Regions from separate parts of the Photobacterium sp. BZF1 genome, predicted to be linked through region 1. Evidence: predicted binding sites of a transcription regulator. Region 1 holds the regulator's gene; the other holds the start of a gene.
What was found. Region 1 encodes CRP, which controls carbon source genes, mostly activating them, when cyclic AMP is high. Its sites were predicted from a motif close to TGTGANNNNNNTCACA; they were not measured.
Positions count from the first base shown of each region.

Region 1 (5,505 bases):
AAGCGGTGATTGTGTATTCCGAACTGCACGAGACTATCGATATCAAATCCAAACGCCAATTGGGCCAAAGTTAACCTTGCCCCGAACTCTGTAGACCCGGCATTTTTGACATCCTGGCTTGACCTTACCGCCCAGCCCTGTTAATAACTCTTTCCGTTAATGTTAACGACAGGGTTTGTCATGTCTGCAAAACACCCCATTATTGCAGTAACAGGGTCCTCGGGGGCGGGAACGTCTACCACCTCCGAAGCATTCCGTAAGATGTTCAATATGATGAGCATCAATGCTGCCTGGCTTGAAGGTGATAGCTTCCACCGCTTCACCCGTCCGGAAATGGACGTCGAAATCCGCAAGGCCAAAGAACAAGGCCGCCATATCAGCTATTTCGGCCCCCAAGCCAACGATTTCCCATTGCTGGAAACTTTCTTCCGCCAATATGGCGAAGACGGTAGCGGCCAGTTCCGCCGTTACCTGCACACGTTTGACGAAGCCGTACCGTATAACCAGATGCCAGGGACATTTACCCCTTGGCAAACTCTGCCTGAAAATACTGACTTGCTATTCTATGAAGGCCTACACGGTGGTGTGGTCGATGGCGAGGTCAATGCCGCCCAGCATGTCGATCTGCTCATCGGCATGGTGCCGATTGTCAACCTCGAATGGATCCAGAAGATCGTCAGAGATACTCGGGATCGTGGTCACTCCCGCGAAGCCGTAATGGAGTCAATCGTGCGCTCGATGGACGATTACCTCAACTACATTACCCCGCAATTCTCCCGCACCCATATCAACTTCCAGCGGGTCCCGACGGTCGATACCTCGAACCCATTCAGTGCCAAGGCCATCCCTAGCCTGGATGAAAGTTTCGTGGTGATCCGTTTCCGAGGCATCAAAAATGTCGACTTCCCTTACCTGCTGTCAATGATCCAAGGGTCATTCATGTCGCGCCATAACACCCTCGTGGTGCCCGGCGGCAAAATGAGCTTTGCGATGGAGTTGATTATGCGGCCGCTGATCCAGCAGCTGATTGATACAGGAAAGATTGGGTAAGAGCGCCGGCGATAGGCGATAGGCGATAGGCGATAGGCGATAGGCGATAGGCGTGATTTTCCCATTGCCTCTGGCCCATCGCCATCTTTTGCCGCCGAATTACTCTTCCACCACCTCGTACGAGTGGGTCATCTCGACGCCTTCACCCAGCATCAGGCATACCGAGCAGTATTTCTCAAGCGAGTCGGCAACCGTCTTGGCTACGATGACTTCATCCAGACCCATCCCCGTGACCACAAAGTGCAGGTTGGCCGTAGTGAAAATACGCGGGGCCTGCTCACGGCGCACCGAGTTGATTTGCGCTTCACAACCAGTAATTTTCTGGCCTGCTGACTTGAGTCCGTCAACCACATCCACCGAGCTACATCCACCCGCAGCCATCAAAACCAGTTCCATTGGGCTTGGCGCTTTTTCGCCACCATTCCCGTCCATCACCACGCTATGACCGGAATTTGACTGTCCAAGAAAGGTCATATTTTCGACCCATTTCACTCGTGATTGCATTGCTTTCTCCTTACAACTTTTACGGGGTTTCGGCACTTGTTAGCAACTGTGTGATCATGTGCACACTTATGACTACAAAATGGCCTTTTCACATAGATCAATATCAAGAAAAGCGCGCCGAAAAAAGATAAAATCTGAACTAATTATTCACGTGAGCTTGCAGCCCAGCGGTTGACTGAATATCCTAAACGACGAACTAATTATGGTTAGGCCCAGCCGCATTTTGAAGGACGTCGTTGTTGGGCAACAAACGCAGAGGAAGTTAGTAATATGGTTCCAGGTAAACCTCAAACAGATCCAACTCTAGAGTGGTTTCTTTCCCATTGCCACATTCATAAATACCCTTCAAAGAGTACTTTGATCCACGCGGGTGAAAAAGCAGAGACGCTCTACTACATCGTCAAAGGTTCTGTTGCGGTCCTGATCAAGGATGAAGAAGGTAAGGAAATGATCCTGTCTTACCTAAACCAAGGTGACTTCATCGGTGAATTAGGCCTATTCGAAGAAGGCCAAGAGCGTACCGCTTGGGTTCGTGCTAAGACCCCTTGCGAAGTCGCAGAAATTTCTTTCAAGAAATTCCGCCAGCTTATCCAGGTAAACCCAGACATCCTAATGCGCCTATCTGCGCAAATGGCTAGCCGCCTACAGGTGACAAGCCAGAAAGTTGGTGACTTGGCATTTCTGGACGTAACAGGCCGTATCGCACAGACTCTATTGAATCTGGCTAAGCAGCCAGATGCAATGACCCACCCAGACGGTATGCAAATCAAGATCACTCGTCAGGAAATCGGCCAAATCGTTGGCTGTTCCCGTGAGACTGTAGGTCGTATCTTGAAGATGCTGGAAGAGCAGAACCTGATTTCTGCCCACGGCAAAACAATTGTTGTTTACGGTACGCGCTAAGCCGTTAGCTCTCCGTAATACACACCAATATCTAAAAGCCGCCCTGTGCGGCTTTTTTATTACCCGCAGCGCTCCCATTTCATGCTTTCAGGGCATTACTGTCTACCGCATCACTGTTTTTATGCTTGTATCTGGCTCGCTTGGTGCTACATTGTGCATATCAACCTCATCACCTGTAATGGAATACCGGTATGGACATCGAACGCTTTTCACCGCATAGCACCCACCACTTACATCGCGGCGTTATTTCGCCCCTGCCCGATACTATTGAAATGACCGGGTTCAGTGACAGTCGCCATTACCTTGAACAGCACGAAAAGGTGAAGCGCCACACGCCGGAATCCCATTTGGGCTACCCGCTCGACAGCCTCAAGCATTAAAACCGTTAAGTTCAGGCCTATGGGGACCAAATATTAAAAAGGCCGATGGCAATGGTTGCCGTCGGCCTTTTTGTTCCCAGTGAAAAACCGAACCGGTAAAAGAGTGGCTAACTGGCGTCGGTACTTTCGAAGATCTTGTCTGCCGATGCTTCGACAAAGCCGGTATATAGCTCACCGTCTTCTTTCGGGTAGCGCTTGGCAAACTCATAGAAGCCACCGGGAATGGTATAGACACCATCGGTAAAGCCTACTTCCACCCTGTCGGCCATGGTCGACGACTGCTCAAGCATCACCTCGGGGCTACCTTTGACCTCACCACCGCCGCTGTTAATCTCGAAGCCGTTATGGCGCAGCAGGTGATTGACCTCGGCAACTTCGGTAAATTGCTCAAGCTGGTTAATGCTCACTGTAAAGTGGTTGGCGCCGAAGCCATGGGCAGCTAACCAGCCGGCATACTCGCTCTCTGCTGCCAACAGTTCATAGGTCGCGTAGTCCAAATCCCATAACCGCCCGCCATAGAGGAAGGCCGGATCATGCATCGCTTGCTCGGGGACCTGGTTAACCAGATCCCTGACCGTTTGCTGCAGCAAAGAACTGAACTGCCCGACCATCAATTCACTGATAAACACTTTAGGAGCTAACGGGTTGGGGTGCTCGAAGTGTTCGGCATACAGTTTCTTGGCCTCGAACTTGTAGCGGCCGCAAGGCTTGTAGCCAATCGCGATGAACGGGGCTGCCAAACGGTCGAGGCCGACCATTGGCAAATTAAACGTCCGCAGCGCAATATGGTCATTGAGCAGCGGCTCTTCTTCGGTCAGCAGATCATGTACCTGGGCCGCTGACGGGCACAGGCGCTGGATATAATCCTGCCACAACCCGGAAAATAGTTGCTCTACCCTTTCCATGTGCTCGCTATCCTCTTTGGCTGGTGAATGATTGACGGCCATCAAAGCGTGATGCCCGGTGATAACTGGGCAGGTAACTCAGTCTGCTCACCTTCCATCGATGCCATCGGGTACGCACAGTAGTCTGCCGCGTAATAGGCGCTTGGCCGTAAGTTGCCAGATGCTCCCGGTCCGCCAAATGGCGCATCACCACTGGCCCCGGTTAACTGGCGGTTGCGGTTCACAATCCCGGCACGGATATGCTCGATAAAGTATTGCCACTCGCTATCATCGGTTGAAACCAAACCGGCAGACAACCCATAGCGGGTATCATTGGCTTTCTCCACCGCATCATCCAGCTCATGATAACGGGCAACCTGCAGCAAAGGACCAAAGTATTCCTCATCCGGCAACTCAGCGATCTGGCTGACATCGATGATCCCTGGGGTCACAATCGCCCCTTGGCCACGGGTTGCAGGCAATAGTGCCTCACCACCTAACTCAAGCAACTGCGACTGGGCCTGCATAATGTTATCAGCAGCCTGGACCGAGACTTGTGCCCCCATAAATGGGGCCGGTTCATCAAACTGACCACCCACTCGGATCTGGCGGGTCAGTTCCAGCAAACGCGCCAAGATACGATCCCCTTCCTCACCATGTGGCAAGTAGAGACGGCGGGCGCAGGTACAGCGCTGGCCAGCACTAATGAAGGCAGACTGAATAATAGTGTAGACAGTAGCATCCAACTCGCCATAGTGACGGGAGATCACCATTGGATTATTGCCACCCATCTCAAGCGCCAGCATCTTGCCCGGTTGCCCGGCAAACTGGCGGTGGAGCAAGTGACCGGTATTGGCACTGCCGGTAAACAGCAAACCATCAATGCCTTTGGCCCCTGCCAACGCTTCACCGGTAGCGCGCGCCCCCTGCACCAAGTTGATGACGCCATCAGGCAAACCTGCCTGCTGCCACAACTTCATGGTCTCTTCCGCCACTTTAGGGGTCAAATCCGACGGCTTGAACACCACGGTGTTACCGGCCAGCAATGCCGGGACGATATGGCCGTTGGGCAAATGGCCCGGGAAATTATAGGGGCCAAAGACTGCCATTACCCCCAATGGACGGTGGCGAAGTACAGCCTGGGTACCGGCAACCTCTTTTTGTTTCTCGCCTGTCCGCTCCTGGTAGGCACGTAGCGATATTGCAATCTTGCCAACCATTGCGCCCGCTTCGGTACGGGTTTCCCACAACGGCTTGCCGGTTTCCTCGGCAATGACCACAGCAATAGCTTCGCTATGTGCTTTGACCAACTCGGCAAAACGCTCAACGATTGCCTGGCGCTCGACAAACGGTGTCTTGCGCCAACTCACCAATGCCGCTCTCGCCGCTGACACCGCCTGCTCGACCTGTTCGGCAGTCGCTGACAGCCCCTGCCACACAACATCACTGGTGTAAGGGTTGAGCGACTGCATCGCTTGTCCTTCGCCGGCTAACCAGCGGCCTGCAATCCATTGGGTCATGGTGTTCTCCTTTACTGGGCGATCAGGCGAACCTGATCCCCTTGTTTAACGTCCAGTGCCTTGGCAGCTTCTGCACTGATCAAAGCCGTCCCATTCAAGACATCTACCTTGTCGACGACTGCGCGGAAGTGGGTAAATGAGGTATTGCTGACAATACTGTCGGCTTGGCCGGTCGGCTGGCCGATTTCGACCCGGCATAACTGGGAATGGCGTACCGATTCGATATTTCTGGCATCGCATTCAACGGTTGGGCCGGCATCGAAA
Region 1 covers NZ_JACSOF010000050.1:19,607-25,111, reverse strand. The annotation lists gene BIZ37_RS13040 (YheU family protein) at 1-74, shown strand, start outside; gene BIZ37_RS13035 (phosphoribulokinase) at 181-1,050, shown strand; gene BIZ37_RS13030 (OsmC family protein) at 1,150-1,554, opposite strand; gene crp (cAMP-activated global transcriptional regulator CRP) at 1,825-2,457, shown strand; gene BIZ37_RS13020 (hypothetical protein) at 2,649-2,837, shown strand; gene BIZ37_RS13015 (DUF1338 domain-containing protein) at 2,945-3,742, opposite strand; gene astD (succinylglutamate-semialdehyde dehydrogenase) at 3,784-5,241, opposite strand; gene astA (arginine N-succinyltransferase) at 5,253-5,505, opposite strand, start outside.

Region 2 (5,505 bases), on a different contig from region 1:
CAAAGATTTTCGGCAGCATCGAGGAAGGCACCAACTCAGCGACAAAACTGCCCCCCAGCCCACCGATGACAACCCCCGGCGCCAAACTGCGAACAATGGTTAAATCCACATTGCCTAGCCGAAAGTGATTTCGGGCCGAGGAGCCCGATGTCAGCACTATGCTGGCAAGGGAAGTCCCCAGCGCAATGTGCATTACCAAGTTAGCTTCGATACCGACTTGAGGCAGTAGCCAGACCAGCGCAGGTACCACCAGCAAACCACCGCCGATACCCAGTAGCCCCGCTAAAACCCCAACAACCGCGCCAAGCACCAGACAACAGCCAAACACCCATAACTCGTTGCCATACATAGACAAAATGTCGGCCATACTACTCACACCAATGACAACACAACAAGGCTACTTACCGGCACGGATAAAACCGCCCAAACCATGGCCATCAACAAACTCAATCGTATTGCGCCGCACTTCATCAGCATAGGTTGCTGATAGGGCGAAATCTGCCAACTGCTGCATATCACTCACCGATACATGGCGTAACATATATTTTATCTTTGCCACATTACGGGTATTCATACTCAGCGAACGGTAACCCATCCCCACCAGCAACAAAGCACCAATAGGATCACCGGCTAACTCGCCGCAGACACTGACCGGCAACTGTAACTGCTGGCTCACGTCAATAATATGCTTGAGTGCATGGATCACTGACGGATGCAGTGCATCATAGACACCGGCAACCCGAGAATTGTTCCGGTCAACAGCCAACAAATATTGGGTTAAGTCATTGCTACCAACAGAAATGTAGTCCACCCGCCCTTTCAGGACCGGTAACTGGTAGAGGATGGAAGGGACTTCAATCATGATCCCGATACGCGGCCTACGCAGTGTATACCCCTGTTCGGCAGCTGTTTTCGCCACCTCGGTATAGGCCCGCTCAATCAGGGTCAGTGACTCGTCCAGTTCGGCAATACCGGAAATCATCGGCAGCAGGATATCCATGTTGTCATGGCCAATACTCGCCTTGAGCATCGCCCGGACTTGGATCAAAAAGATTTCTGGGTGATCGAGGGTAAAACGTATTCCGCGCCAGCCAAGGAACGGGTTGTCCTCTTCAATCGCCAGGTATGGCAAGGGTTTATCCCCACCAATATCCAAGGTTCGCATCACCACCGGTTTACCGCAGTAGGTTTCGAGGATCGACTGGTATTGCTGGGTTTGCTCTTCCTCAGAAGGGAAACTACGCTGCAGCAAGAAAGGCACCTCTGTACGGTACAAACCCACGCCATCAACCCCCCGGTTAACTGCGATACTGGTATCGGCACTGAGACCGGCATTGAGAAAAATATTGATCCGCTCGTTATCCAGCGTCGCCGCCGGTTTATCCAGTCCGGTTTCAACCACGGCGGCTAGTTCTTGCTCTTCCTTCTGTAGGCGAAGGTATTCAGCCAGCACATGGCGGTTTGGGTTGACCAGAAGATCGCCCCGGTAGCCATCAACAATAACCTGACTGTTATGAATTTTCTCCGGTACAAAATCAACACCCATTACCGCAGGGATCCCAAGCGCCCTTGAGAGTATCGCAGCATGGGAGTTAGCCGCCCCTTCTTGAGAAACGACGGCAGCCAATTTATCGCGTGGCACACTGGCTAGCATGGCCGCAGTCAACTCGCGGGTCAGCAACACCACCGGCTCATCCCAAGCATGCTCGGTAACTTCTTCGTTAGCCAAAAAGAACAGCAGCCGCTGTCCGAGTTCACGGATATCTTGAGCCCGTTCTTTGAGGTAGGCATCTTCCATGTTGGCAAAACGGGCAGAATAAGTTTCGACCACTTGGCGAATCGCCCACTCGGCCAAATCCCCCCCCGCGATCTTGTGGAACAAGTCCTTGCGCAGCATGGGATCATTGAGCAGGTGGCTGAACAAGTCGAAAATCGCCAGCGTTTCTTTGTGCAACTCACTATCGAAGCGCTTGCGCAGGCGACGGAATTCAGCACTCGCCAGTTCGATGGCAATACTCAGCCGTTCTTGCTCTCCCTCCCGATCCAAACAGGAGGCAGGGGAGACCAACTCTAACCGAGGTTGATTATCATCCCACCAAGCACGGGCAACCGCGACACCGGTCGATGCCGCTGAACCAACCAAATGCAAGCCATTATGTTGATCCGGCCACATCCCCTGCGCCTTGGCATGGGCCAGCAACACTGCCAGCTGCGCCGCCAGGGTAACCATGAACGACTCTTCGCTTTCATCGAACTCACGCTGCTCACGCTGCTGGATAACCAACACACCCAAGACCTGGCGCTGGTGAATAATAGGGGTACCAAAAAAGGAACTGAAAGATTCTTCCCCGATCCCGGGAAGATGTTTGAAATGGGGGTGATGGCGCGCGTCGGCGACATTGATTGGTTCGGCCCTATCGGCAACCAATCCCACCAGGCCCTGCCCAAAAGGCAGGCCGACATGACGGTGGGGCTTTCTTAGCCCCTTGGTTGCCATCAAGGTAAAACGCTGTCGCTGCTGATCAGCAATGTACACCGAACAACACTCGGTTTTCATTGCCTTGCAGGTGCTGATCACCAGTTGTTCCAGGGCATCAAGCAGACTCGGGGCAGTCGCCACCTTTTCAACAATTTCTCTTAGTTGCGTCAGCATAATCCGCCCCGCTCCCTACCAACTGGCCTAGCCGCGTTTGCCCCGGCGCTTTTTTCGTTCTTTGCGCTCTTTAAAAGGCATGGCTATGGCAGCAAATTCTTTTAATGCTCTGCGATAAACATCTCGCTTGAAGGACACAACCTGACGCACCGGATACCAATAGCTGACCCAACGCCAACCATCGAATTCAGGCGTGCTGCCACGCTGCATATTCACCTTTGACTCATCGCACTCTAGACTGAGCAGAAACCATTTCTGCTTTTGCCCGATACAAACTGGCTTAGAATCCCAGCGCACCAGTCGCTTGGGTAACTTGTAGCGAAGCCAATGGCGGCTTGACGCCACAATACGTACATCCTTCTTGGTTAGCCCTACTTCCTCGTAGAGTTCCCGGTACATAGCTTGTTCAGGCGTCTCACCCTCGTCTATACCACCTTGCGGAAACTGCCAGGAATGTTGTCCATATCGTCGAGCCCAGAATACTTGGCCATGGCTATTACAGATCACAATACCCACATTTGGGCGGTACCCATCGCCATCAATCACTGGACGACCTCAATTAAATCTCTATTAATAGTGATTTTTTCACAGACAACCCAATGGGTAAACAAACATTGTTATTTATCCTTCTATTTTCCTAGCCAAGCCTCATAATCTGGATAACTTTTGACTTCTGGCTACTTTATAAACACCACAATGAGACCCAGCCCACATTTATACACGATTTCTGTGGATAGAATTGTGAAGAAGCCGTCAATCCCGCGGGTTACTGTTCCATACTTGATAGTAGACATGCCATAAAAAACCATTTCAACCAAATAAAAAAACCTTTATAAACATAGGTTAATTACAATTTCATTAATGTTCACACTCCATTGTGACAAGATCATTTCTGCCACAACTTTAGATCGGTCAAAGATCAACCAGCCATCATTTTATCCACATCAAAAAGCAGCAACCACTCAAAAAACCATCACACAACTGCTCAAATTAGCAACCAACCCCTGTATAAAAACACATATTCAACCAAATAAAGTTTTTTCGCCCATTTAGCTGTGGATAACTAGATAATAGGATCCTCGGATGCAGCTATGGTAGGATCGCCTGCCACAAACAAGGTAGACACCATGCAACCGACGCCGAAGACAGAACAGGAACTATTGACGCGAGCCAATGCACTGGCCGGGATGACCCTCGGTGAGCTGGCGAACATGGCAAATATCACCGTTCCCCCCGATCTTCGACGTGATAAAGGCTGGGTGGGGCAACTGCTGGAATGGCACCTCGGCGCCACAGCCGGCAGCAAGCCGGTACCCGACTTTGCCGAACTTGGCATTGAGCTCAAGACAATTCCGGTGGGGTATCATGGCAAGCCATTAGAAACGACTTTTGTCTGTGTTGCCCCTCTGATTGGGTTACACGGCTTACGTTGGGAAAACAGCCATATCCGCCACAAACTTGCCCGTGTACTGTGGATCCCGGTTGAAGGTGAACGGGATATTCCTTTAGCTGATCGCCATGTCGGCTCGCCACTGTTATGGAGCCCATCGCCAGAGGAGGAACAGCAGCTCCGGCAAGATTGGGAAGAATTGATGGATATGATAGTGCTAGGCCAGGTTGAACAAATCACAGCGCGTCACGGCGAAGTGCTACAGTTACGCCCGAAAGCGGCCAACAGCAAAGCGCTGACAGAAGCCTATGGTGCCAATGGCCAGCCGATCAAAACCCTGCCGCGTGGCTTCTACCTCAAGACCCAGTTTACGGCAGGCCTGCTGGAAAAGTATTTTATCCTTTAGCCAACGGCTGATGCTTTAGCTCTGTCCTAGAGTGCGATTGTCATATCCTCACGGCAACTAGCCACCTGGCCATCCGGCGAGAACTCATCATAGGGATCGATAATCCTGAGGGTCACACTGGTGATCCCAAGAGGCCGCAGTAGATCCCCCGCCTGCTCAATCGACTGGAACTTAACCATCTCGCCGCCATCGGTCTTTAGTGGTTCAAGGTGATGTTTATACTCGACCTCTATCAAGTAATCGGAGCAACCGGCATAACTCGTCAGAATACACGCAGGGATGGCCCCATTACCTGCTTTTGTCCAGTGCTTAAGCTGTGACAGCTTCATTTTGCCTCTCCCCAACATTGCCCAATAAAACAGCCCAATACAGCTTAACTATTGGTCACAATCATTATCCCAGCAAGGTCAGGATAGAGACTCGGAAGGGTGTTGTGGGACTTCTCACACTATTGTACTCGCGCTATAGTCGAAAAAAGAACATCTGCTGAGTCCAAGGAGGGCTAATGAAATACCACAAGATCCCACACTCGAACCTTGAGGTCAGCAAAATCTGCCTCGGTACCATGACCTTCGGTGAACAGAACAACGAGCAAGAGGCCCATAGCCAACTTGATTTGGCTTTTGAACGCGGGATCAACTTTATCGATACCGCAGAAATGTATCCCGTTCCCCCCAACGCTAAAAGCCAAGGATTAACTGAGACCTATATCGGTAACTGGTTGAAAAAGACCAGTAACAGGGACAAAGTGGTGCTGGCAACTAAAGTGGCGGGGCCGCGGAATACGCCGTATATCCGGCCTGAGATGGCTCTCGACCGGCGCAATATCCATGATGCCGTTGAAGCTAGCCTCAACAGGCTACAAACCGACTATATCGACCTGTACCAAATTCACTGGCCACAGCGCGAAACCAACTGCTTCGGCCAGCTCAACTACCAATACCAGGAAGATCATTCCGGGGTCACCCTGACCGACTCGCTCGCCGCATTGGACGAATTGGTCCGGGCTGGAAAAATCCGTTACATCGGCCTGTCCAACGAGACCCCGTGGGGCGT
Region 2 covers NZ_JACSOF010000077.1:22,064-27,568, reverse strand. The annotation lists gene BIZ37_RS17415 (sulfite exporter TauE/SafE family protein) at 1-349, opposite strand, end outside; gene ptsP (phosphoenolpyruvate--protein phosphotransferase) at 398-2,653, opposite strand; gene rppH (RNA pyrophosphohydrolase) at 2,681-3,199, opposite strand; gene mutH (DNA mismatch repair endonuclease MutH) at 3,781-4,449, shown strand; gene BIZ37_RS17395 (DUF6482 family protein) at 4,476-4,778, opposite strand; gene BIZ37_RS17390 (NADP(H)-dependent aldo-keto reductase) at 4,955-5,505, shown strand, end outside.
Region 2: a site for CRP is predicted at 3,351-3,366, ahead of rppH (RNA pyrophosphohydrolase). Genes of this name have one in related genera too.